Verminephrobacter eiseniae EF01-2: one gene and its partners. The protein of the gene in region 3 interacts with the protein of the main gene of each other region in a pairwise test. Links are inferred from orthologs where the notes say so. Each region holds a gene or a part of one and is shown on either strand. Other genes may lie near its edges.

The links.
Region 1: the proteins of lpdA (region 3) and odhB interact in binary tests that used the Escherichia coli proteins (3 or more experiments, as listed by UniProt). The link is inferred for Verminephrobacter eiseniae EF01-2 from one-to-one orthologs.
Region 2: the proteins of lpdA (region 3) and VEIS_RS08270 interact in binary tests that used the Escherichia coli proteins (3 or more experiments, as listed by UniProt). The link is inferred for Verminephrobacter eiseniae EF01-2 from one-to-one orthologs.

What each region holds. Positions count from the first base shown.
Region 1 is NC_008786.1:4,360,009-4,367,666, forward strand. What follows is about bases 1,908-4,896. They hold odhB (2-oxoglutarate dehydrogenase complex dihydrolipoyllysine-residue succinyltransferase), read right to left. Parts: upstream 4,080-4,896; coding sequence 2,736-4,079; downstream 1,908-2,735. Other genes in these bases: lpdA (dihydrolipoyl dehydrogenase), read right to left, coding at 1,908-2,723; VEIS_RS19260 (2-oxoglutarate dehydrogenase E1 component), read right to left, coding at 4,160-4,896. In the rest of the region: cynS (cyanase), read left to right, coding at 1-48; cell division protein ZapE, read right to left, coding at 107-1,204; more of lpdA, read right to left, coding at 1,278-1,907; more of VEIS_RS19260, read right to left, coding at 4,897-7,039; VEIS_RS19265 (AI-2E family transporter), read left to right, coding at 7,416-7,658. UniProt on the Escherichia coli protein: E2 component of the 2-oxoglutarate dehydrogenase (OGDH) complex which catalyzes the second step in the conversion of 2-oxoglutarate to succinyl-CoA and CO(2).
Region 2 is NC_008786.1:1,889,247-1,896,952, reverse strand. The notes cover bases 4,670-7,706. They hold VEIS_RS08270 (UvrD-helicase domain-containing protein), read right to left. Parts: upstream 7,361-7,706; coding sequence 4,979-7,360; downstream 4,670-4,978. Other genes in these bases: VEIS_RS08265 (GMP reductase), read left to right, coding at 7,438-7,706. Also shown: VEIS_RS08280 (pilus assembly protein), read left to right, coding at 1-3,032; VEIS_RS25835 (hypothetical protein), read left to right, coding at 3,111-3,428; VEIS_RS08275 (extracellular solute-binding protein), read left to right, coding at 3,539-4,660. UniProt on the Escherichia coli protein: A helicase with DNA-dependent ATPase activity. Unwinds DNA duplexes with 3'-5' polarity. Translocates on single-stranded DNA with 3'-5' polarity. Initiates unwinding more efficiently from a nicked substrate than double-stranded DNA.
Region 3 is NC_008786.1:2,144,214-2,151,849, forward strand. What follows is about bases 2,727-5,693. They hold lpdA (dihydrolipoyl dehydrogenase), read right to left. Parts: upstream 5,142-5,693; coding sequence 3,312-5,141; downstream 2,727-3,311. Other genes in these bases: VEIS_RS09365 (isocitrate lyase/PEP mutase family protein), read left to right, coding at 2,727-2,986; aceF (dihydrolipoyllysine-residue acetyltransferase), read right to left, coding at 5,157-5,693. In the rest of the region: VEIS_RS09350 (hydantoinase/oxoprolinase family protein), read left to right, coding at 1-49; VEIS_RS09355 (cysteine hydrolase family protein), read left to right, coding at 46-714; VEIS_RS09360 (FAD-dependent oxidoreductase), read left to right, coding at 711-2,126; more of VEIS_RS09365, read left to right, coding at 2,123-2,726; more of aceF, read right to left, coding at 5,694-6,488; aceE (pyruvate dehydrogenase (acetyl-transferring), homodimeric type), read right to left, coding at 6,501-7,636. UniProt on the Escherichia coli protein: Lipoamide dehydrogenase is a component of the glycine cleavage system as well as of the alpha-ketoacid dehydrogenase complexes.

The DNA of each region.
Region 1 (7,658 bases), 2.2 Mb from region 3 along the record:
GTCAATGTCATGTTGAGCGGCAAGTTCCTGCCATACAAAACGTACTGATTCCGGCAATTCCATTTCCCCATCGTTCGTGAGCGCGATCCGGGCGGCCGGGCGGCGCTCATGTCAGCCCGGTATCCACGCTGCGCCGCGCCAGCGCCAGGAATGCCCGCGATTGCATCTCATGCAGGCGCGATACCGTGCGCGGAAACTCGTGCACCAGCGGGCCTGCGGTGTAGAGCTGCTCGGGTGGCACGGCGGCCGACAGGATCAGCTTGACGCGCCGGTCATACAACACGTCGACCAGCCAGGTAAAGCGCCGCGCGGCCGAGGCCATGCCCACCGGCATGCAGGGCACGTCGGACAGCAGCAGCGTGTGGAACCGGGTGGCGATCTCCAGATAGTCGTTCTGTGAGCGGGGGCCGGCGCAGAGGGTCTTGAAGTCGAACCAGACCAGGCCGCCGGCCTTGCGGCGGGCCAGGATGGTGCGCGCTTCGATCTGCAATGCCGGGTCTTCGTCAGGGACTTCGGCCAACCGATCGAAGGCTTGTTGCATGGCGGCGTCCGCCTGCGGCCCTGCGGGGCAGTGGTAGCGCACCACCCGCTCCAGCGTTTGCCGGCGGTAATCGGTGCCGTTGTCCACGTTCACCACCTCCAGCCTGTCATCGAGCAGGGCAATCGCCGGCAGGATGCGCTCCCGGTGCAGGCCGCCCGGGTACAGTTCGTCGGGCCTGAAGTTGGAGGTGGTGACAAAGCCCACGCCGTTGTCGAACAGCGCCGTCAGCAAGCGGTGCAGGATCAGCGCGTCGGTGATGTCCGCGACATGGAACTCATCGAAGCAGATCAGCTTGTAGCGCCGGGCCATGCGCTCGCCCAGCCGGTCGAGCGGGTTCACCGTGCCCTGCAGCAGCGCCAGTTCGCGGTGCACTTCGCGCATGAACTCGTGAAAGTGCAACCGCACCTTGCGCTTGACGGGCACGGCGGTGAAAAAGCAGTCCAGCAAGAAGCTCTTGCCACGCCCGGCCCCGCCGTGCAGGTAAACGCCGCGCGGGAGCGCGGGGCGGTTGATCAGCTTTTTGATGGCGTTCGAGCGCCGCGCCTTGTACGCCACCCAGTCATCGGCGCAGCGCTGCAGGGCCGCGACTGCGCGCAATTGGGCGGGGTCGCTTCGATAGCCCTTGGCGGCCAGTTCGGCCCGATACGCCTGTTCGATGCTCACTGGATGGCGGCTATTCATTCGATGGCTACAAGCGCATCTGAACCATGCGCCTGCGGCCGTTTTTATGCAGACATCAGAAGTTCAGCGTGCGCTTGTCCACGGCCAAGGCCGCTTCCTTGATGGCTTCGCTCAATGTGGGGTGGGCATGGCAGATGCGCGCGATGTCTTCGCTGCTGGCCTTGAACTCCATGGCCAGCACGGCTTGGGCAATCAGTTCGCTGGCCTGCGGGCCTACGATGTGCACGCCCAGGATTTCATCGGTGCCGGCATCGGCCAGCATTTTGACCATGCCGGCGGTATCACCCAACGCGCGTGCGCGGCCATTGGCCAGGAAGGGGAAGACGCCGGCCCGGTACCCGATGCCCTCGGCCTTGAGTTGCTGCTCGCTGCGGCCCACCCAGGCGATTTCGGGGTGGGTGTAGATGACCCAGGGGATGGTGCCCAGGTTCACATGCCCATGCTGGCCGGCAATGCGCTCGGCCACGGCGACGCCCTCTTCCTCGGCCTTGTGCGCCAGCATCGGGCCGCGCACCACGTCGCCCACCGCCCAAATGCCGGGCACCGGGGTTTTGCAGTCGGCGTCGACCACCAGCGCGCCGCGCTCGTCCAGCGGCAGGCCCACGGCCTCGGCGTTCAGACCCTGGGTGTTGGGCACCCGGCCTATGGCTACGATGAGTTGGTCCACGTCCAGCGCCTGCGCCTGGCCCTTGGCGTCGGTATAGGCAATGTGCACCGCCTGCGCCCCCTTCTTGCCGACCGAGACTTGGCCGACCTGCGCGCCCAGTTCGATCGCCAGGCCCTGCTTGTCGAAAGCCTTTTTCGCCTCTTTGGCGATCTGCTCGTCGACCGCGCCCAGAAAAGTCGGCAGGCTTTCGAGGATGGTGACCTCGGCGCCCAGGCGGCGCCACACGGAGCCGATTTCCAGGCCGATCACTCCGGCGCCGATCAGGGCCAGCCTCTTGGGCACTGCGGCGAGGCGCAATGCGCCGTCGTTGGACAGCACCCGTTCTTCGTCAAACGGTGTGCCGGGCAGCGCGCGCGCGCTCGAGCCGGTGGCCACGATGATCTGCTTGCCGGTCAACAACTCTGGCGCCGCGCCTTGGGCCAGCGCTTGCACCGCAATCCGATAGCCGCCCTCGACGGCCTGCACGAACGAGCCGCGGCCATGGAAGAAGCGGACCTTGTTCTTCTTGAACAGGTACTGGATGCCATCGTTGTTTTGCCGGACCACGGCGCTTTTGCGGGCCTGCATTTTGGCCACATCGATCTGCACGCCGGCGACCGTGATGCCATGGTCGGCCCAATGCGTTGCCTGCTCGAAATGCTCGGACGATTGCAGCAGCGCCTTGGACGGAATGCAGCCCACGTTGGTGCAGGTGCCGCCCGGAGCGGCCCCTCCCTGGTCGTTCTGCGACGCATCGATACAGGCGGTGTTCAAGCCCAGTTGGGCGGCGCGGATCGCGGCAATGTAGCCACCGGGGCCGGCGCCGATGACGATCACATCGAATGCTTGGCTCATGGAAGACCCCGCTCAGATGTCGAACAGCAGGCGCGCAGGATCTTCCAGCGCCTCCTTCATCGCCACCAGGCCCAGCACGGCTTCGCGGCCGTCGATGATGCGGTGGTCGTAAGACATGGCCAGGTAGTTCATCGGGCGGATGACGATCTGGCCGTCCTCCACCACGGCGCGGTCCTTGGTGGCGTGCACGCCCAGGATGGCCGACTGCGGCGGGTTGATGATGGGCGTGGACAGCATCGAGCCAAAAGTGCCGCCATTGGAGATGGAAAAGGTGCCGCCGGTCAGCTCCTGAATTTCCAGCTTGCCGTCCGCGGCCTTCTGGGCGAACTCGGCGATTTTCTTTTCGATGTCGGCAAAGCCCATCTGGTCGGCGTTGCGCAGTATCGGCACCACCAGACCACGGGGCGAGCCGACGGCGATGCCGATGTCGAAGTAGCCGTGGTAGACGATGTCGTTGCCATCGACGGCCGCGTTGAGCACCGGGTATTTCTTCAGGGCATGCACTGCCGCCTTCACGAAAAAGCCCATGAAGCCGATCTTCACGCCATGCTCCTTGGTGAATGCGTCCTGGAACTTCTTGCGCATCTGCATCACCGGTGCCATGTTCACTTCGTTGAACGTGGTCAGGATGGCGTTGGTCGACTGCGATTGCAGCAGGCGCTCGGCCACGCGGGCACGCAGACGGCTCATCGCAACGCGCTGCTCGGGGCGCTCGCCCCACTGCGGCCTGGAGGATGCGGGCGCCGGCACCTGGGGCAGGACCTTGGCGGGAACGCCGGTCGGGATGGCGGGCGTCGCGGATGCGGGGGGTGTTGCAGCAACCGAGGGTGTCGCAGCGGCGGCGAAGGGTGTCGTAGCGGCTGCGAAGGATGTCGTAGCGGCTGCGAAGGATGTCGTAGCGGCTGCGCCGCGGGCCACGGCACCGAGCACATCCACCTTGGTCACGCGGCCGTCCTTGCCCGTGCCCGGCACCGACGCGGCGGACAGTTGGTGGTCGGCCAGCAGTTTGGCGGCGGCCGGCATGGCGACGCCGGCCTTCGCTGCCTGGGCTGCGGCCGGCGCCACAGTGGCTGCTGCGGCCGAAACTGCCGAAGCAGCCGATGCTGCCGCCCGGCCTTCGGTGTCGATGCGGGCAATGACCTGCTCGGCGGCGACCGTGGCGCCGTCGCCCTGAACGATCTCGGCCAGCAGGCCGGCGGCGGGCGCAGGCACTTCCAGCACCACCTTGTCGGTTTCGATCTCGATCAGAATCTCATCGATTGCCACGGCCTGGCCGGGCTTTTTCTTCCACGCCAGCAAGGTGGCCTCGACCACGGATTCGGACAGTGCGGGGACTTTGACTTCTACGATGGCCATACCAGTTCTTCTTTCGGAATGCTTCGGGGACTTCGGGAACCATGGGGATGAGGGTTTTCGCTTGCCGTGCGCAGTGGCGTTCATTTGGTCAGCACAAAGCCCTTGATCTTGCCGAACGCGCCATCGACCAGCGCCTTTTGCTGCTCCTGGTGCAGGTGCGAGTATCCGACGGCAGGCGATGCCGATGCCGCGCGGCCGGAGTAGCCCAGTTTCTGGCCTTCGTGCATGTTCTCGTGGATGTAGTGCTGCACGAAGAACCAGGCGCCCTGGTTCTGCGGCTCGTCCTGGCACCAGACCACATCGATGGCCTGGGCGTAGCGCTTGAGCTCTGCGGCAAAGGCTTTGTGCGGGAACGGGTACAACTGCTCGACGCGCAGGATCGCCACATCATCGATGGCCTTCTCGCTGCGCCTTTTGACCAGGTCGTAGTACACCTTGCCGGAGCAGGCCAGCACGCGCCTGACCTTGGCGGCCTTTTTGACGATGGCTTCGTCCTGCTCGGGAATCACCGTCTGGAAGCCGCCCCTGGTGAACTCGGACAGCGGCGAGGTGGCGTCCTTGTTGCGCAGCAGCGACTTGGGCGTCATGATGATCAGCGGCTTGCGCAGCGCGCGCACCATCTGGCGCCGCAGCACATGGAAAATCTGGCTGGCCGTGGTCGGCTGCACCACTTGCATGTTGGCGTCGGCCGCCATTTGCATGAAGCGCTCCAGACGCGCCGAACTGTGCTCGGGGCCTTGGCCTTCGTAGCCATGGGGCAGCATCAGCGTGATGCCGTTGACGCGGCCCCATTTGACTTCGCCCGAGGCGATGAACTGGTCGATCACCACCTGCGCGCCATTGGCGAAGTCGCCGAACTGGGCTTCCCAGATCACCAGGGTATTGGGGTCGTTCGAGGCGTAGCCGTATTCAAAGCCCAGCACCGCCTCTTCGGAGAGGATGGAGTCGATGACGACGAACGGCGCCTGGTTCTCGGCCACGTTCTGCAACGGCGTGTAGGTGCCGATGTCCCATTTCTCGCGCTTTTGGTCATGCACCACGGCGTGGCGGTGCGTGAACGTGCCACGGCCGCAGTCCTCACCCGACAGCCGCACCGCGTAGCCGCTGGCCACCAGCGATGCAAACGCCATATGCTCGCCCATGCCCCAGTCCACGGGCAGTTCGCCACGGCCCATCGCGGCGCGATCGTCATAGACCTTCCTGACCAGTTGGTGCGGGGTCACGCTGCCAGGAATCAGCGTGATTTTCTCGGCCAGGCGCCGCCACTCGGCCAGCGGAATCGCGGTGTCACCAGCGTCGGTCCACTTCTTGCCCAGGAAGGGGCTCCAGTCGACCGCGTACTTGCTCTTGAAGTTGGTCAGCACCGGATCGACCGTGTGCTTGCCGGCATCCATCGCCTGGCGGTAGGCCCGGGCCATGTCATCGCCCAAGGTCTCGCCCAGGCCCTGCGCAGCCAGTTTGTCGGCATAGAGCTTGCGCGTGCCCGGATGCGCGCCGATCTTCTTGTACATCAGCGGCTGGGTCAGCGCCGGCGTGTCCTGCTCGTTGTGGCCGAGCTTGCGAAAGCAGACGATGTCCACGACCACATCCTTGCGGAACTCCATGCGGAACTCCAGGGCCAGTTGGGTGGCCAGCACCACGGCCTCGGGATCATCGCCGTTGACATGCAGCACCGGCGACTCGATCATCTTGACCACATCGGTGCAGTACAGCGTGGAACGGCTATCGCGGGGGTCGGAGGTGGTGAAACCGATCTGGTTGTTGATCACGATATGCACCGTGCCGCCGGTGGAGTAGCCCCGGGTCTGTGCCAGCGCCAGCGTTTCCTGAATCACCCCCTGGCCGGCAAATGCCGCGTCACCATGCACCAGCACCGGCAGCACCTGCTGGCCTTGCGGGTCGGCCCGGCGGTCCATGCGCGCGCGCACCGAGCCTTCGACCACCGGGTTGACGATCTCCAGGTGCGACGGATTGAAAGCCAGCGAAAGGTGTACCGGGCCGCCCGGGGTGGTCACGTCGGAGCTGAAGCCCTGGTGGTACTTCACATCGCCGGCAGCCAGGTCTTCGGGCGCCGTATGGTCGAATTCGGCAAACAAATCCTTGGGCATCTTGCCCATGACGTTGACCAGCACATTCAAGCGGCCACGGTGGGCCATGCCGATCACGATTTCCTGCACCCCCTTGGCGCCCGCCGACTGTATCAACTCGTCGATCGAGGCAATGAAACTCTCGCCGCCTTCGAGCGAGAAGCGCTTTTGCCCGACATACTTGGTGTGCAGGAAACGCTCCAGGCCCTCGGCGGCGGTCAGCCGCTCCAGGATGTGCTGCTTCTTGTCCGCGCCAAAGCTGGGCTTGCTGCGTATGGCTTCGAGCCGCTGCTGCCACCAGCGTTTCTGGTTCTGGTCGGTGGCGTACATGTACTCGGCGCCAATCGAGCCGCAGTAGGTCTCGCGCAGCGCATTGAGCAGTTCGCGCAAAGGCATCGTCTCCTTGCCGAAGAACAGGTTGCTGGTGTTGAACACCGTCTCCTGGTCGGCATCGCTGAAGCCATAGAACGCCGGATCGAGTTCGGGAATCACCGGGCGCTCGGTGCGCTTGAGCGGGTCGAGATCGGCCCAGCGCTGGCCCACATTGCGGTACGCCGCAATCAGCTGCTGCACAGCCGTGCGTTTGCGGCCCAGTTCCGAATCCGCCCCCGTGGCCACGACCACCTTGGTGCCCCCCTGCTTGGCGCGCTCGGCAAAGGCATTGATGACCGGCAAATGGGGCACATCCCGGGCATGGCTGCCGTCGACGGCAGCCACATGCTGGAGTGCGTCAAAATACTCGCGCCAGTTGTCCGGGACGCTGCCGGGGTTGCCGAGATAGTTCTCGTACAACTCTTCGACATAGGGCGCGTTGCCGCCGAACAGGTAGGTGTTGCCTTGATAGGCTTGGTAGACGGATGCCGTATCGCTCATGATGCGCTGACCTGCGCTTTCCTGCGGAAAGCATGAGTTGGTTGGAAAACCTTCCGCGACACGGCTGGACCGGTTGGCGGATGCGACTGTGGCTGGGGAAGGGCCTTGGTACACGGCGCATTGTGCCACCGATCATCCGCCCGGGGACTTGCCGCAGCCCCGCCTGGTGTATCGTCCCGTAAATAACTGCACATGAAGGAAGCGCCCTTCGCGCCAGGGCGGTGTTGCAAATCATCGCCACACCCCTGCACGGTATCGGTATTACGATGATTTGCGCCTTGTCCCGAGACAAAACACAGCGATTTCATTTTGTGCAGCTATTTGCGGGACGGCGCACTGGCGTACATTCCATCCATTGTCGTTGCCACGCTCGAACATGACGCCCCACCATCTTCAGGACAAAGCCTTCGTGCTGCTGCTGATCCTCGTCACCATCGCCTTCGGCGCCATCCTGTGGCAGTTCCACGGGGCCGTTTTCTGGGGCGTGATCTTGGCCATATTGTTTGCGCCCTGGCACCGCCGGCTGCTCGATCGCATGCCCGGGCGCCCAACGCTGGCAGCGCTGTGCACGCTGGCACTGTGCCTGATCGTCGTCATCTTGCCGCTGGCGGCGATCACC
Region 2 (7,706 bases), 260 kb from region 3 along the record:
TCAACGGCCAGATCTCCGGCAGCAACGCGCATGCCGAGTGGGACAAGGACACCGGCGTGTTCATCGCCAACCCGGGGCCTATACCGGGGTCTACACCGGGGTCCATGCCCGGCACGCCCGCCATCAGCGGGGTCATCAACTATCTGAACAAGTTTGGCCGCACCGGCGCTGTGCCTGGCCTGTACAAGGAATTGGACCCCGTCGGCGAACTGCATTACGAGGCGCTGCGGTATTTGCAGGGACTTGCGCCAGACCCCCGTGCCATCGCAGGCGTTCCTGCCAATGGCGCCCTGGCCGATGGCTATCCGGTCTACACGCAGTGGGACGACCCGTATGGCGCCGGGCGCACGAATGCCAGTGATTACTCGTGCGTCAAAAGCCACATCCTGCTGGTCGGGGACATACACACGCATGAACACCATGCCCTGCCCGGCCCCGACGCAGCGCGCAACATTCCCGACATCGATCACTGGCGCGAGGCCATCAAGCGCTTCGAGAGCGCCAGCGGCAACCCCCATACCGGGCACTGGACATTCACCAAACCGATCATCGGCCTGGCGTATTGGGCCAGAACGAACGACATTCGCGGCGCCGGCTGGAGCGCGCAACCGGACAAACAGCGCCCGGGCCTGCGGGTCAAGACCTGGGCTTTCGATGTCAATGAGGCAGGGCTGCAAAGCGATGCGGCCACCCGCCGCACCCGCAACCAGTTCTTCATGGCCGCCAAATATGGCGGCTTCGAGACCGCTCTGGCGCGTCCCGGCCCGCATGATGCCAACGTCCATCCGTTCAGGGACCGGCACGGCCAGTTCATCGATGATGTCTGGCAAAAACCCGAGCAGCCCGGCGAAGCCAGCGCCTACCATTTCCTCGACCCGGCAGGCCCGGCGCCCGCGCGCGGCCTGCTCAGCGCTTTCGACCGGATTTTCTACCGCGCATCGATGGGCATGCGCAGTGCGGCCGGTGCGCGCCTGAACACGGGCAGCCAGCTCAGCCAGGGCTCGGTCATGTATTCGGCCCGGTTCGACACCGGCGATTGGAGTGGCGATGTCGTGGCCGAGCCGATCGGCCACAATGCCAGCCAGGCGCTGGAGATTCTGCCGCCCCTTTGGCGGGCGGCGCAGCAACTCGACCGGATGCCGCCCGCGCGCCGCAATATCCATGTGGGCAGGCCAGGGCGCCACCCGGTCCCGGTGGCGAGCAGGTTCACCCGGGATGACATCGACCTCCGATCGCTGGCGCTGCACTTTGGCGGCGCGGCCGGCGCCGACCGGATCGCTTACCTGCGTGGCGATCGCAGCAAGGAGGGGGCGCCGTTTCGGCTGCGCAGTTCCCTGCTGGGGGATATCGTGAACTCCAATATTTCGTATTCCGGCCCGCCGTCGAACGTATTCCCCGGCGCCGGGTATGCGGACTTTCGCAGACAGTACGGCGCGCGCACGCCGGCCGTGTTCGTCGGCGCCAATGACGGCATGCTCCATGCGTTCAATGCGAACACGGGCGATGAGCTGTTTGCCTATATTCCCAGTTGGCTCGTGCCCAGACTGTCCGCGCTGACGGAGCCGGGCTTTCGCAACCATCACCAGAGCTATGTGGATGCCCCCTCGGTGGTGGCCCAGGCCTGGGTGGGCCCTGGCAATTCCAGTGCCCGCGATTGGAAAACGGTGCTGGTCTCGGGCACCGGCGCCGGTGGCGCCGGTGTGTTTGCGCTGGATGTGTCGGACCCGGCGCGTTTCGATTCCAGCCACGTGATGTGGGAATTCACGCGCGCCGATGACCCGGACATGGGTCAGGTGCTCGGTTCACCCCGGATCATGAAGATCAGGACCAACGCGCCGATGCGCAATGGCCGCCGCCAGGCTGCCGTGTATCGCTGGTTTGCCGTGGTGGGCAGCGGTGTGAACAACCATGTGCCCGATGACAACCAGCCGCAGCCCGGCTCGGGCCGCCCGGCGCTGTTTTTGTTGGCGCTGGACAAGCCTGCCGGTCAGGCCTGGCTCCCGGGGCACAATTACTTCAAGGTGTCCCTGCCCACCGATCCCGGTTTGGCGCGCACCGTTGCCCCGGGTTTGGCCAATTTCAGCGCCCTGTACGGTATCCAGGGCGAGGTGACGGATATCTATGTGGGCGACCTGCATGGCAAGCTCTGGCGGCTGCAGTTCGCGGGCAAGGGGACGGACAAGTGGAGCATGAATGGGTTGTCGTTTTTCGACCAGGGTACGGCGGCCAGTCCTGCGCCCTATCCGCTGTATAGCGCGCGCTCCGATGACGGGCAGGTGCAGCCGCTCTTTGCGGCGCCTGCCGTTTTTGTCGGCCCGGTCGTCGGGGGGGTGGAGACGTTCTACGTGGTGGTGGGCACCGGCAAGTATCTGGAGGTGCCCGACGGTGCGTCAACGTTCGGGCAGTCGGTGTATGTCATTTATGACAATGGCTCGACGCGCGCCGATGCGAGTCCGGCGGTCAGCGCCATTGCGGGCCGCGGGCGTCTTCAGCAGGGGGTTGTCGATACGGGCAATCGGTCCGTGTCGGTGCGCGCTTTCCGCTGGGGGCGTCCCCGTTCCGACGCGGATGTCGCCACGCGCGCCGGTTGGTTCTTTGATTTGCCTGTCTCCGGCGAGCGCATCGACCAGGCGGCGCTGGATTTGGGCGATCTGTCGGCGCTCGTGCAGTCGAAGATTCCTCCGGCCAGGGGCTCCGGCGCTTGCTCGAATGCCTTGGGCGGTGGTCATCGGTACTATCTGATCATTGGCAATGCCAAGGCAGGTTATGTCTCTTCCACCCAGGGTTTCCTCGGGCCGGCGGTTGTGGTGTCCAGTGACCAGGCCCGGGTGACGGCGGCCGATAGCACGGGCCGGCGCCAGCGTGAAGTCCTCAGGTTTGCGGTTCCACCAACGCACGGTGGTGCAGGCGCCGGCAGCGGCTCGGCTCTTGCGCCCGCTCGCGATACCGTTGGCCGGCTGAGCTGGCAGCGTATCTTCAACTATCAGGAGTTGAAGGGTAAGGTGGACAAGTCTTCCGCTGCTTCGCCGTAACTTCGCCGTAGAGCGATGGCCCCTTGCTCGCTGCTCGCTGCACGGGTTGCTTGGCGCTGACATGGCCCATCGTGACTAGTGTCGCGTCACCGATCATCTGTCGGTCTGCGCTGGCCATCGAAGCGCATCGCGGCGTTGCATCGCTTGCCAATACGCTCGGTATTGGCCGCGCTATGCGCCTTGCGCTGCGCTCCGATGGCTGCGTGCAGCCTACGACATCTGATCGGTGACGCGACACTAGCCGCAGTCGCCGTGAGCAGGCCCACGCCTGAAATTTTCATCATGCGCTTGGCTTCATTGCACCAGCCGCTGCCGACCTCTGAGCAGTCATTGCAGAACTTGGGATACCCGCTGTCTGGTGGCTATACAGCCCGCGCCAATGTTGCAACTGTGTAGCTGATGGCACGCCGTCGGTGGCAAATGCTCTGATATTATTTTCACCCTGCCGCTGGCGCAGACGCTCCCTCCATCCCCATCCCCATCTCCTTCCAAGAGGATTGATTGCAATGACCAAGAGCTTTAAACACTGGGGCGCCACGCTGGCGCTGCTGACCACTGCCCTGTGCATTGCCGTGGGCGCGCATGCTGCAGAATCCAAGGTGCTCAACATCTACAACTGGTCGGACTACATCGCCGACGACACCATCAAGAACTTCGAGAAAGAGTACGGCATCAAGGTCCGCTACGACAACTTCGACAACAACGAAATCCTGCACGCCAAACTGGTCGCCGGCAAGACCGGTTATGACATCGTCGTGCCCGGCTCCCACTTTGCCAAGACCCAGATCGAGGCCGGTCTGCTGCAAAAACTCGACAAGAGCAAGCTGAGCAACTGGGGCAATCTGGACAAAGGGCTGCTGGAGCAGTTGAACAAGCTCGACCCCGGCAACGAATACCTGGTGGACTGGCTGTGGGGCTATGTCACGGTGGGCATCAACGTGAACAAAGTCAAGAAGGCGCTGGGCGACATGCCGATGCCGGACAACGCCTGGGACCTGCTGTTTGACGTGAAGTACGTGAACAAGCTCAAGAGTTGCGGTGTCAGCGTGTTGGACTCGGCTTCCGAAGTGCTCCCGATCGCCTTGCTGTACGCCGGCAAGCCCCCCTACAGCAAGGACGCTGCCGATTACGAGGCTGCCGGCAAAGTGCTCAAGGCCATCCGCCCCTACGTCACACGCATCTCGTCGTCGGGCTATATCGAGGAAATGGCCAGTGGCGCCATTTGTCTGGTGATGGGTTACTCGGGCGACATCAACATCGCCCGCAGCCGCGCGGCCGCTGCCAAGACCAAAACGCCCGTCGTGATCGAGGCACTGGTGCCCAAGTCCGGCGCCACCCTGTTCTTTGACACCATGGCCATCCCCAAGGACGCCCAGAATGTGGAAAACGCCCATTTGTTCATCAACTACATCCTGCGTCCCGAAGTGCATGCGTCGCTGACCAACAAAGTGTTCTACGCCAATCCCAACGCAGCCTCGCTGAAGTTCGTGACAAAGGACGTGGCCGAGAACAAGTCCATCTTCCTGGACAACGAAGCCATCAAGACCATGGTGGCGCCTGATGCGCTGCCGCAAGCCATCCGCAAAGTCCAGACCAGCATATTCACCAACTTCAAGGCAAGACGCTGACCAGGCCCCCTGGCGTCCCGCGCCCCCGCTCGGGCCGGGACTCCACCCCGCAACATGGGCCGTTGCTTATTCCGCTCTCCTATGCCTGTTGCAGCCTTGCAATCTGGCGGGCTTGGGCGAGGTCAGGGTCTTCATCGAGCGCGAGAGGCTGTGCGGGTTGGGGTGTGGATTGGTGTGGTGGACATGTCGCTGCTGGCGCCCACCCTGATCACGCCAGGCGCCCGGTTGTGGACACTCGACAAGCGTCTTCCTCATTGGCCGAGCGCTTCGGCGTAGCCCACCGATGACGCTGTCCTGGCACGATGGCGCCCCCCGCGTTCAATCCACCACCGTCAGCTTGGCCACCGACAGCAGCAGCCATTTGCTGCCGTGGCGCGCAAAATGGACTTGGGCACGCTCATCGGTGCCGCTGCCTTCAAGGGCCAGCACCTTGCCTTCGCCGAACTTGGTGTGAAACACGGCAATGCCGGCGGCAAGACCATGCGCGGGCGCGCCCTTGCGCGGCGGCACCGGCAGATGGGCAAAGACCCCTGATTCAGCACCTGCGGATTTGAAACCGAATGACTGCCTGGCACTGGAAGAATATGCACTGCCTGCTCCTGAATGAGAAGCAAGCGCGGCAAAGGACTGGCGCTTGGGTGTGAGCCACTTGAGCGCCGCCTCAGGCAGTTCGTCGAAGAAACGGCTCCTGATGTTGTAGCGGGTCTGGCCATGCAACATGCGCGTTTGCGAATGGCTCAGATACAGGCGCCGGCGCGCGCGGGTGATGGCCACGTACATCAGGCGACGCTCTTCCTCCAGAGTGTCGCGCTCGCTGGCCGCGTTCTCGTGCGGGAACAGGCCCTCTTCCATGCCGCCGATGAACACACCATCAAACTCCAGCCCCTTGCTGGCGTGTACGGTCATCAGTTGCACGGCGTTCTGTCCGGCCTGGGCCTGGTTGTCGCCCGCCTCCAGTGCGGCATGGGTCAGGAAGGCGGCCAGCGGCGACAGGGTTTCGCCGGTGTCGGCGTCCACGATGCCGGGCATCGGTGGCTTGGGCGGTGCAGCGCCGCCATGCTCATCCAGCGGCAAGGCCACGGCATCGCGGCCAAAGCCCTCTTGCGTGACGAAGCTCTCCGCTGCATTGATCAGTTCCTGCAAGTTCTCGATGCGGTCGGCGCCTTCCTTTTCGGTGCAAAAGTGCGCCACCAGTCGCGTGGATTCGAGCATCTGCTCGATGATGCTGCGCAGATTCAGCCCCCGTGTCTGCGCGCGCAGGCCATCGACCAGCGCCACGAATGCGCCCAGGTTGATGCCCGCCTTGCCGGGCACGGCGCTCACGCCGTCGTACAGTGAGCAGCCGGCGGCGCGGGCTGCATCTTGCAGCACCTCGATGCTGCGCGCACCAATGCCGCGCGGCGGAAAGTTCACCACGCGCGCAAAGCTGGTGTCGTCCTGCGGGTTCTCCAGCAGGCGCAGATAGGCCAGCGCATGCTTGATTTCGGCACGCTCGAAAAAGCGCAGACCACCGTACACGCGGTAAGGCACGCCGGCATTGAACAGCGCCGATTCGATCACCCGGCTTTGCGCATTGCTGCGGTACAGCACGGCGATCTCCCGGTGCTCGAAGCCGTCGCTGCGCAGCAGTTGTTTGATCTCGTCGACCATCCACTGCGCCTCGGCCAGATCGGAGCTCGCCTCGTACACCCGCACCGGCTCGCCGGGGCCTTGCGTGGTGCGCAGGTTCTTGCCCAGGCGGCTGCTGTTGTGGCTGATCAGCGCGTTGGCCGAGTCCAGGATATGGCTGTAGCTGCGGTAGTTCTGTTCGAGCTTGATCTGCTGCTGCACGCCGAACTCGCGCACGAAGTCGGCCATGTTGCCCACGCGCGCACCGCGAAAGGCGTAGATGCTCTGGTCATCGTCGCCCACGGCCAGCACGCTGCCGTGCGCCTGGTAGCGCCCGTCCACGACATTGCCTGCCAACTGCTTGAGCCAGGCGTATTGCAGTTGGTTGGTGTCTTGGAACTCGTCGACCAGGATATGGGCAAAGCGGCGCTGGTAATGCGCACGCAGGTGATCGTTGTCACGCAACAGTTCGTAGCTGCGCAGCATCAGCTCGCCAAAATCGACAACGCCCTCGCGCTGGCATTGCTCTTCGTAGAGTTGGTAAATCTCGATCTTCTTGCGGGTGTTGCTGTCCTGGCCCTGCACATCGTTCGGGCGCAGGCCCTGCTCCTTGCAGTTGGCGATGAAGTGCGCCAAATCCTTGGGCGCAAAGCGCTCGTCATCAACGTTGTGTTGCTTGCACAGGCGCTTGACGGCGGCAAGCTGGTCTTGCGTGTCCAGAATCTGAAAGGTCTGCGGCAGGCCCGCAGCCTGATGGTGCGCACGCAGCAGGCGGTTGCACAGACCGTGGAAGGTGCCGATCCACATGCCGCGCACATGCACCGGCAGCATCGCCGACAGGCGCGCCACCATTTCCTTGGCGGCCTTGTTGGTAAAGGTCACGGCCAGGATACTGCCGGGCCTGGCATGGCCGTTTTGCAGCAGCCAGGCGATGCGCGTGGTGAGCACCCGCGTCTTGCCCGACCCCGCCCCCGCCAAGATCAGCGCATGGCCGGCCGGCAGCGTCACGGCGGCGAGTTGCTCGGGGTTCAGATGGACCAGAAGGGGGGATGCGGCCGATGGGGCATCCGGGAGCGGGTCTTGTGGGAACATGCAGCCATTGTAGAAAGCACCCGGCGCAACCGGGATCGTTTTGCAGCGCGCGCCCACTCGATGGAGCTTGGAATCCGATGGAAATCTTCGACTACGACAACGTCCTTTTGCTGCCGCGCAAATGCCGCGTGCGCAGCCGCTCGGAATGCGACACCAGCGTGCGGCTGGGCGAGCGCTCGTTTCGCATCCCCGTGGTGCCGGCCAACATGAAAACCGTGGTGGACGAAAAAATCTGCGCCTGGATGGCCCAGAACGGCTACTTCTACGTGATGCACCGGTTCGACCTGGACAATGTCCGGTTCGTCCGGGACATGCAGGCCCGGGGCTGCTACGCCTCGATATCGCT
Region 3 (7,636 bases):
TCATGCCGAAGTCGATGCGCATGGCAACCTGCTGGTGAGGGCATCATGAGCGCAGCGCGGCCGCCCGAAGGCGCTCATACCGTAGCCGAGGGCGAAGGTACTCCAGTGAGCGCGAAGATCGTCGCGCCCAAGACGGCGCTGCTCATCATCGACCTGCAAAACGACTTTCTCGACGCGAACGGCGCCTACGCTCGCGGCGGCGACACCAACCCGCCGGCGTTGCTGTTGCCCGGGCGCGTGGCCGCCGTGGCGCGCGCGCTCAAGGCGGCCGGCGGACTGGTCGTCGCGAGCCAGTTCACGCTCTGGCCCGACGCCGCCGGCGCGCCGATGGTGCCGCCGCATCTGAAGGCATTGCGCCCGTACCTGGCCAAAGGCGACTTCGCGCCCGGCAGTTGGGGCCAGGCCAATGTCGACGCGCTCGCGGGCCTGGTCGATGTGACGATCAGCAAGGTCATGTACTCGGCCTTCTTCAATACCCAGCTCGACTGGGTGCTGCGCCGCGCGGGCATCGACACCGTGGCGGTCTGCGGCATCGTCACCAACGGCGGCGTGGCCAGCACGGTGCGCGATGCGCAGATGCGCGACTACCGCACGCTGGTGCTGGCCGACGGTTGCGCTGCCTTCGGCGCAAAGCGCCACCAGACCGCGCTGGCCGATATGCGCAATGTGGCCGAGGTCACCGCGTGCGCGCCTTTCATCGATTCGCTGGCATGAACGGACCGCTGCGAACCATGCGCCGGGCGGCGCGCGTCGAGGCCGATGTGCATGTCGCGGTGGCCATCGTCGGCGGCGGCGCCTGCGGGCTTACGGCCGCGTTGATGCTCCACGATGCCGGCGTCGATTGTGTCGTGCTGGAACGCGATGCGCTGCCGAGCGGATCGACGGCGTTGTCCTCGGGCTTCATCCCCGCGCCTGGCACGCGCGCGCAGCGCGCGCACGGTGTGACCGGCGACAGCGCCGCACGCTTTGCCGCCGACATCCAGGCCAAGGCGCGCGGCCGCGCGGCGCCGGCGCTGGTCGATGCGTATGCAACGGCCATCGGCCCTGCGCTCGATGCGCTCCAGCAGCGCCACGGCCTCGAATGGCTGCTGCTCGACGGCTTTCTCTATCCCGGCCACAGCGTGCGCCGCATGCACGCGCTGCCGCAGAAGACGGGCCGGGCGTTGATGGCGGTGCTGCACGCGGCCGCCGGGGCGGCAGGCATCCCGATATTGACGCAGGCCGTGGTCGATACGCTGGTGCTCGACAGCGCGCAGCGCGTGCTCGGCATCGACTATCTGCGCCCCGACGGCCGGCGCGAGACGCTCGGTTGCGCCGCGCTGCTGCTTGCCTGCAACGGCTTCGGCGGCAATGCGCAGATGGTGCGCACGCTGCTGCCCGAGATGGCCGAGGCCAGGTTCTGCGGCCATGTCGGCAACGACGGCAGCGCCATTGCCTGGGGCCGGTCGCTGGGCGCGCGGCTGCGCGACCTCGGCGGCTACCAGGGGCACGGCTCGTGGGTCACGCCGCATGGCGCGCTGATGTCGTGGGCCGTGATGATGGCCGGCGCGGTGCAGGTCAACGGCGCGGGGCAGCGCTTTCACGATGAGACGCAGGGCTACTCCGAGGCTGCGCTGCATGTGCTGGCGCAGCCGCAGGGCATTGCGTGGAACCTGTTCGATGCGCCGCTGCTGGCGTTGGCGCGCAGCTTTCCCGACTTTTGCGAGGCCGAGGCGGCGGGCGCGCTGCGCCGCTGCCCGTCGGTGGCCGCGCTGGCGGACTGCATCGGCTGCAAGCCCTCGGTGCTGCAACGCACGCTCGACACAGTGCGCGCTGCGTCGGCTGCACCCGATGGCCGCGTGTTCGCGCGCGGACTCGATGCGCCGTACTTCGCCGTCAAGGTGACCGGCGCGCTCTTTCACACCCAGGGCGGCCTCGACACCGCGCCCGACATGCGTGTGCTGCGCCGGGACGGCACGCCCCTGGCCAACCTGCTGGCAGCAGGCGGCGCGGCGGGCGGCGTCTCGGGCGATGCGGCATCGGGCTATCTCTCCGGCAATGGTCTGCTGAGCGCGGTCGCCGGGGGCTACATCGCGGCGCGCACCGCCACCACGATCGTTCAATCCAGGGAGGCGCCCACATCATGACGACCCGCGACTTCAAGACCCGGCTGGCGGCGCCCGATGTGCTGCTGGCCCCGGGCGTGTACGACGCGCTGAGCGCGCTGGTGGCCGAGCAGGCCGGCTTCGAGGCGCTCTACCTTTCGAGCGCGTCGATCGCCTACACCCGGCTCGGCCGCTCCGACATCGGCCTGGCCACCTTCACCGAGGTGGCCGACACGCTCGCGCACATCACCGAGCGCGTGCGCCTGCCGGTGATCGTCGATGCCGACACCGGCTTTGGCAACGCGCTGAACACGCAGCGCACCGTGCGCGGCTTCGAACGCGCGGGCGCGGCCATGGTGCAGATCGAGGACCAGACCTTCCCGAAGCGCTGCGGGCACCTCGACGGCAAGGCCCTGGTGCCGCAACGCGAGATGGCGGGCAAGCTCAAGGCCGCGCTCGATGCGCGCTCGTCGAACGACACGCTGATCCTGGCGCGCACCGACGCGGTAGCGGTCGAGGGACTGCAAGCGGCGCTCGACCGCGCCGAGGCGTACCTTGAATGTGGCGTGGACGCGCTCTTCATCGAGGCGTTGCGCTCGCCCGGGCAGATGGATGCGGCCTGCCGCCGCTTCGCGCACCGCGTGCCGCTGCTCGCCAACATGGTCGAAGGCGGCAAGACGCCGCTGCAGGATGCAGACACGCTGCAAAGGCGCGGTTTTCGCATCGCCATCTTCCCGGGCGGCACGGCGCGCGCCGTGGTGCACACGCTGCAGGGCTACTACGCGAGTTTGCACCGGCACCGCACCACGCAGCCGTGGCGCGGGCAGATGCTGGACTTCGATGCGCTCAATGCAGTGATCGGCACACCCGAGCTGATGCGCATCGGGCAACGGTACGACTGATCCGGCTGATCCGGCTGATCCGACACGGCCGCTGTTGCAGCGCAGCACGCGGCACCGTTCGTCGCACACCTACCGGCGCGCTGCGAGCGGTGCGTGCAGATCGGCCACGGCGACGGCGCAGCGGCTTCGAGCACCGGCGCCAGCCAGCGTGCTCGTGCTATCGGCCATCAGCCATCGGCGTAGCGAAGCCCGTCCCTGCAAGCACGGCGGCGCACCCGGCATGGAAGTCGCTGGTGACACAGACCGGTGACAAAGGCCGGCGATGCCAGCGCCAGCGGCCGGCCCTTGCCGAAGATCAACGACCAGGGGCGGCCCGCCAACGGAATTACTTTTTCACCGGCGGCACATCCGTGCAACTGCCATGCGCAATCTCCGCCGCCATGCCTATGCTTTCGCCCAGCGTGGGGTGGGGGTGGATGGTTTTGGCGATGTCCACTGCGTCGGCGCCCATTTCGATGGCCAGGGCGATTTCGCCGATCATGTCGCCGGCGTGGCTGCCGACCATGCCGCCGCCCAGGATTTTGCCGTGGCCACGGGCTTCGGGGGCGTCGTCGAACAGCAGCTTGGTGTAGCCCTCGTCGCGGCCGTTGGCAATGGCGCGGCCCGAGGCGGTCCAGGGGAACAGGCCCTTTTTGACCCGGATGCCCTGGGCCTTGGCCTGGTCTTCGGTCAGGCCCACCCAGGCCACTTCGGGGTCGGTGTAGGCCACGCTCGGGATCACGCGGGCGTCGAATGCGGCGCCGGCCAATGCCTTGTCGCCCTGCAGTTCACCGGCGATGACTTCGGCCGCCACATGCGCCTCGTGCACGGCCTTGTGCGCCAGCATCGGCTGGCCCACGATGTCGCCGATGGCGAAGATATGCGGCACATTGGTGCGCATTTGTCTGTCGACATCGATGAAGCCCCGGTCGGTGACGGTCACCCCGGCTTTTTCGGCTCCGATCTGCTTGCCATTGGGTCTGCGGCCGACGGCCTGCAGCACCAGGTCGTAGGTCTGCAGGTCGGTCTGCGGGGCGGACGGGTGCTCTTTTGCGACGCGGGCAAAGCTGACTTCGATGCCTTCGGGCCTGGCCTGGGCGCCTATGGTTTGGGTGCCGAGCATGATGCGGTCGAAGCGGTGGGCGTTCATTTTTTGCCAGACTTTGACCAGATCGCGATCGGCGCCCTGCATCAGGCCGTCCAGCATTTCCACCACATCCAGGCGCGCGCCCAGGGTGCTGTACACCGTGCCCATTTCCAGGCCGATGATGCCGCCGCCCAGGATCAGCATGCGTTTGGGGATTTCCTTGAGCGCCAGCGCGCCGGTGGCGTCGATCACGCGCGGGTCTTCGGGCATGAATGGCAGGCGCAGGGCCTGGCTGCCGGCGGCGATGATGGCTTTTTTGAAGGCGATGATTTTCTTGCTGCCGGTCTGCTCCTGGCCGGCGCCGGTGGTCTCTTGCACTTGAAGATGGTGGGCGCCGACAAAGGCGCCGTAGCCGCGCACGGTGGTTACTTTGCGCATTCTGGCCATCGCGGCCAGGCCGCCGGTGAGCTTGCCGATGACTTTTTCCTTGTGGCCGCGCAAGCGCTCGAGGTTGACCTCTGGCGCGCCAAAGTCGATGCCTGCCGTCGACAGGTGGCGCACTTCGTCGATCACGGCCGCCACATGCAGCAGCGCCTTGGAGGGGATGCAGCCCACGTTCAGGCATACGCCGCCCAGTGTCGCGTAGCGCTCGACGATGACTGCTTTCAGGCCCAGGTCGGCGGCGCGAAAGGCCGCCGAGTAGCCGCCGGGGCCGCCGCCGAGCACCAGCAGGTCGCATTCCAGATCGGCCGTTCCCGCCCAGTTCGATGCTTGCACATCGATGGCAGATGGCGTTTGTCGATCATGCGCTGCCACCGGCTGGCGTTCAGATGCCGCGCTGCGGGCGTGCTGCGGCTCTTGCAGTGTCAGCAGCACCGAGCCTTCGGCCACCTTGTCGCCCAATTGCACGCGCAGTTCCTGGACCACGCCGGCGTGGCTGCTGGGGATTTCCATCGAAGCCTTGTCGGACTCGACGGTGACCAGGCTTTGCTCGGCCCGGATGGTGTCGCCGGGTTTGACCAGCACTTCGATGATGGCCACTTCGCTGAAGTCGCCGATGTCGGGCACCTTGATGTCGATGATTGCCATGGCGTTGCCCTTTCGTTACATCATGATGCGGCGCATGTCCGCCAGCAGCGAGGCGAAGTACAGGTTGAAGCGCGCGGCGGCTGCGCCGTCGATCACGCGGTGGTCCCAGCTCAGGCTCAGCGGCAGCATCAGGCGCGGGACGAACTGCTTGCCGTCCCACTGGGGCTCCAGACGGCTTTTGCACACGCCCATGATGGCGACCTCGGGGGCGTTGATGATGGGCGTGAAGTAGCGCCCGCCAATGCCGCCGAGTGAGGAGATGCTAAAGCCCGCGCCGCTCATCTCGGCCGGGGCCAGCTTGCCGTCGCGGGCCTTTTTGGCCAGTTCGGCCATCTCTTGCGAGATTTGCACGATGCCCTTTTGGTCGGCGTCGCGGATCACCGGCACCATCAGGCCGTTGGGCGTGTCGGCCGCAAAACCGATGTGGAAGTAGTTTTTCAGCACCAGTTGTTCGCCGTCGATCGAGGCGTTGAATTCCGGGAATTTTCTGAGCGCGGCCACGGCGGCCCGGATCATGAAGGCCAGCATCGTGACCTTGATGCCGCTCTTGTCGTTTTCCTTGTTGAACTGCACGCGGAAGGCTTCCAACTCGGTGATGTCCGCGTCGTCATGGTTGGTGACATGCGGGATCAGCACCCAGTTGCGGTGCAGGTTGGCGCCGCTGATTTTCTTGATGCGGCCTAGTTCCTTGCGCTCGACGGGGCCGAACTTGGCAAAGTCGATCTTCGGCCAGGGCAACAGGTCCAAGCCCACAGCGGAGCCGGCGGCGGGCGCCCGGGCCGCCTGTGCCTGGGTCTGCATGGCGCCGCTCATCACCTGCCGGGTGAAGGCTTGCACGTCGTCCAGCGTGATGCGACCCTTGGGGCCCGTGCCCTTGACTTGCGCGATGGGCACGCCCAGTTCGCGGGCGAACTTGCGCACCGACGGCGAGGCATGCGGCAGGCTGGCCATGGCCGGGCTTGGCTGCTGGGCGGGAATGGCTGGTGGCGTTGCGCCGGCCGGTGCCGCAGCCGTGGACGGCGATGCCGGTGCCGCAACGGGTGCAGCCGCGGCAGCGGTCGGGGTGGCCGGCTCAGTCGCACCTGCTGCATTTGCTGCACCTGCTGCACCTGCCACTTCGAGCGTCAGCAGCACCGAGCCTTCCTTGACTTTGTCGCCGACCTGCACGCGCAGTTCCTTGACCTGGCCTGCGTGGCTGGATGGAATCTCCATCGATGCCTTGTCGGACTCGACGGTGATCAGCGATTGCTCGACTTTGATGGTGTCGCCCGGCTTGACCAGCAATTCGATCACGCCGACCTCGTCGAAATCCCCGATGTCCGGGACCTGGATGTCTACCAATGCCATGCTTGTCTCCGGTTATGCGTACAGCGGGTTGGTCTTGTCGGCCTGTATGCCGTATTTGGCCAGCGCCTGTGCCACTTTGTCGGCGGGCAGCAGGCCGTCTTCGCTCAGCGCCTTGAGCGCGGCCAGGACGATGTAGTGGCGATCGATCTCGAAATGCTCGCGCAGCTTGCTGCGAAAGTCGCTGCGGCCAAAGCCGTCGGTTCCCAGCACTTTGTAGTTGCGGCCCTTGGGTATGAACGGGCGGATCTGCTCGGCATAGGCTTTCATGTAGTCGGTGGACGCGACCACCGGGCCGGTGCTGCGGCCCAGTTGCCGGGCCACGAACGGCTGGCGCGGCGCCGCCAACGGGTGCAGCAGGTTCCAGCGCTCGGCGTCCTGGCCTTCGCGGGTGAGTTCGTTGAAACTGGGGCAGCTCCACACATCGGCCTGCACCCCCCAGTCGGCGGCCAGCAGGGTTTGCGCGGCCAGCGCTTCGCGCAAGATGCTGCCCGAGCCCAGCAGTTGCACGCGCTGCTCGCCTGCGGCGCCGGGCTGGCACAGGTACATGCCCTGGATGATTTGCTCTTGCGTGCCATCCGTCAGGCCCGGCATCGCGTAGTTCTCATTGAGCAGCGTGATGTAGTAAAAGACATTCTCCTGCTGCTCGACCATGCGCTGCAGGCCGCGGTGCATGATCACGGCCACTTCGTGCGCGAAGCTGGGGTCGTAGCTCACGCAGTTGGGAATGGTGTTGGCCAGGATATGGCTGTGGCCGTCTTCGTGCTGCAAGCCTTCGCCATTGAGCGTGGTGCGGCCCGAGGTGCCGCCCAGCAGGAAGCCGCGCGCCTGCATGTCGCCGGCGGCCCAGGCCAGGTCGCCGATGCGCTGGAAACCGAACATCGAGTAGTACACGTAGAACGGCACCATGATGCGGTTGTTCGTGCTGTAGCTGGTGGCCGCAGCGATCCAACTGGCCATGCCGCCGGCTTCGTTGATGCCCTCTTGCAGGATCTGGCCGGCCTTGTCTTCCCTGTAGTACATGACCTGATCGCGATCGACCGGGGTATACAACTGGCCCTTGGGGTTGTAGATGCCGATCTGGCGAAACAGCCCTTCCATGCCGAAGGTGCGGGCCTCGTCGACCAGGATGGGCACCACGCGCGGGCCCA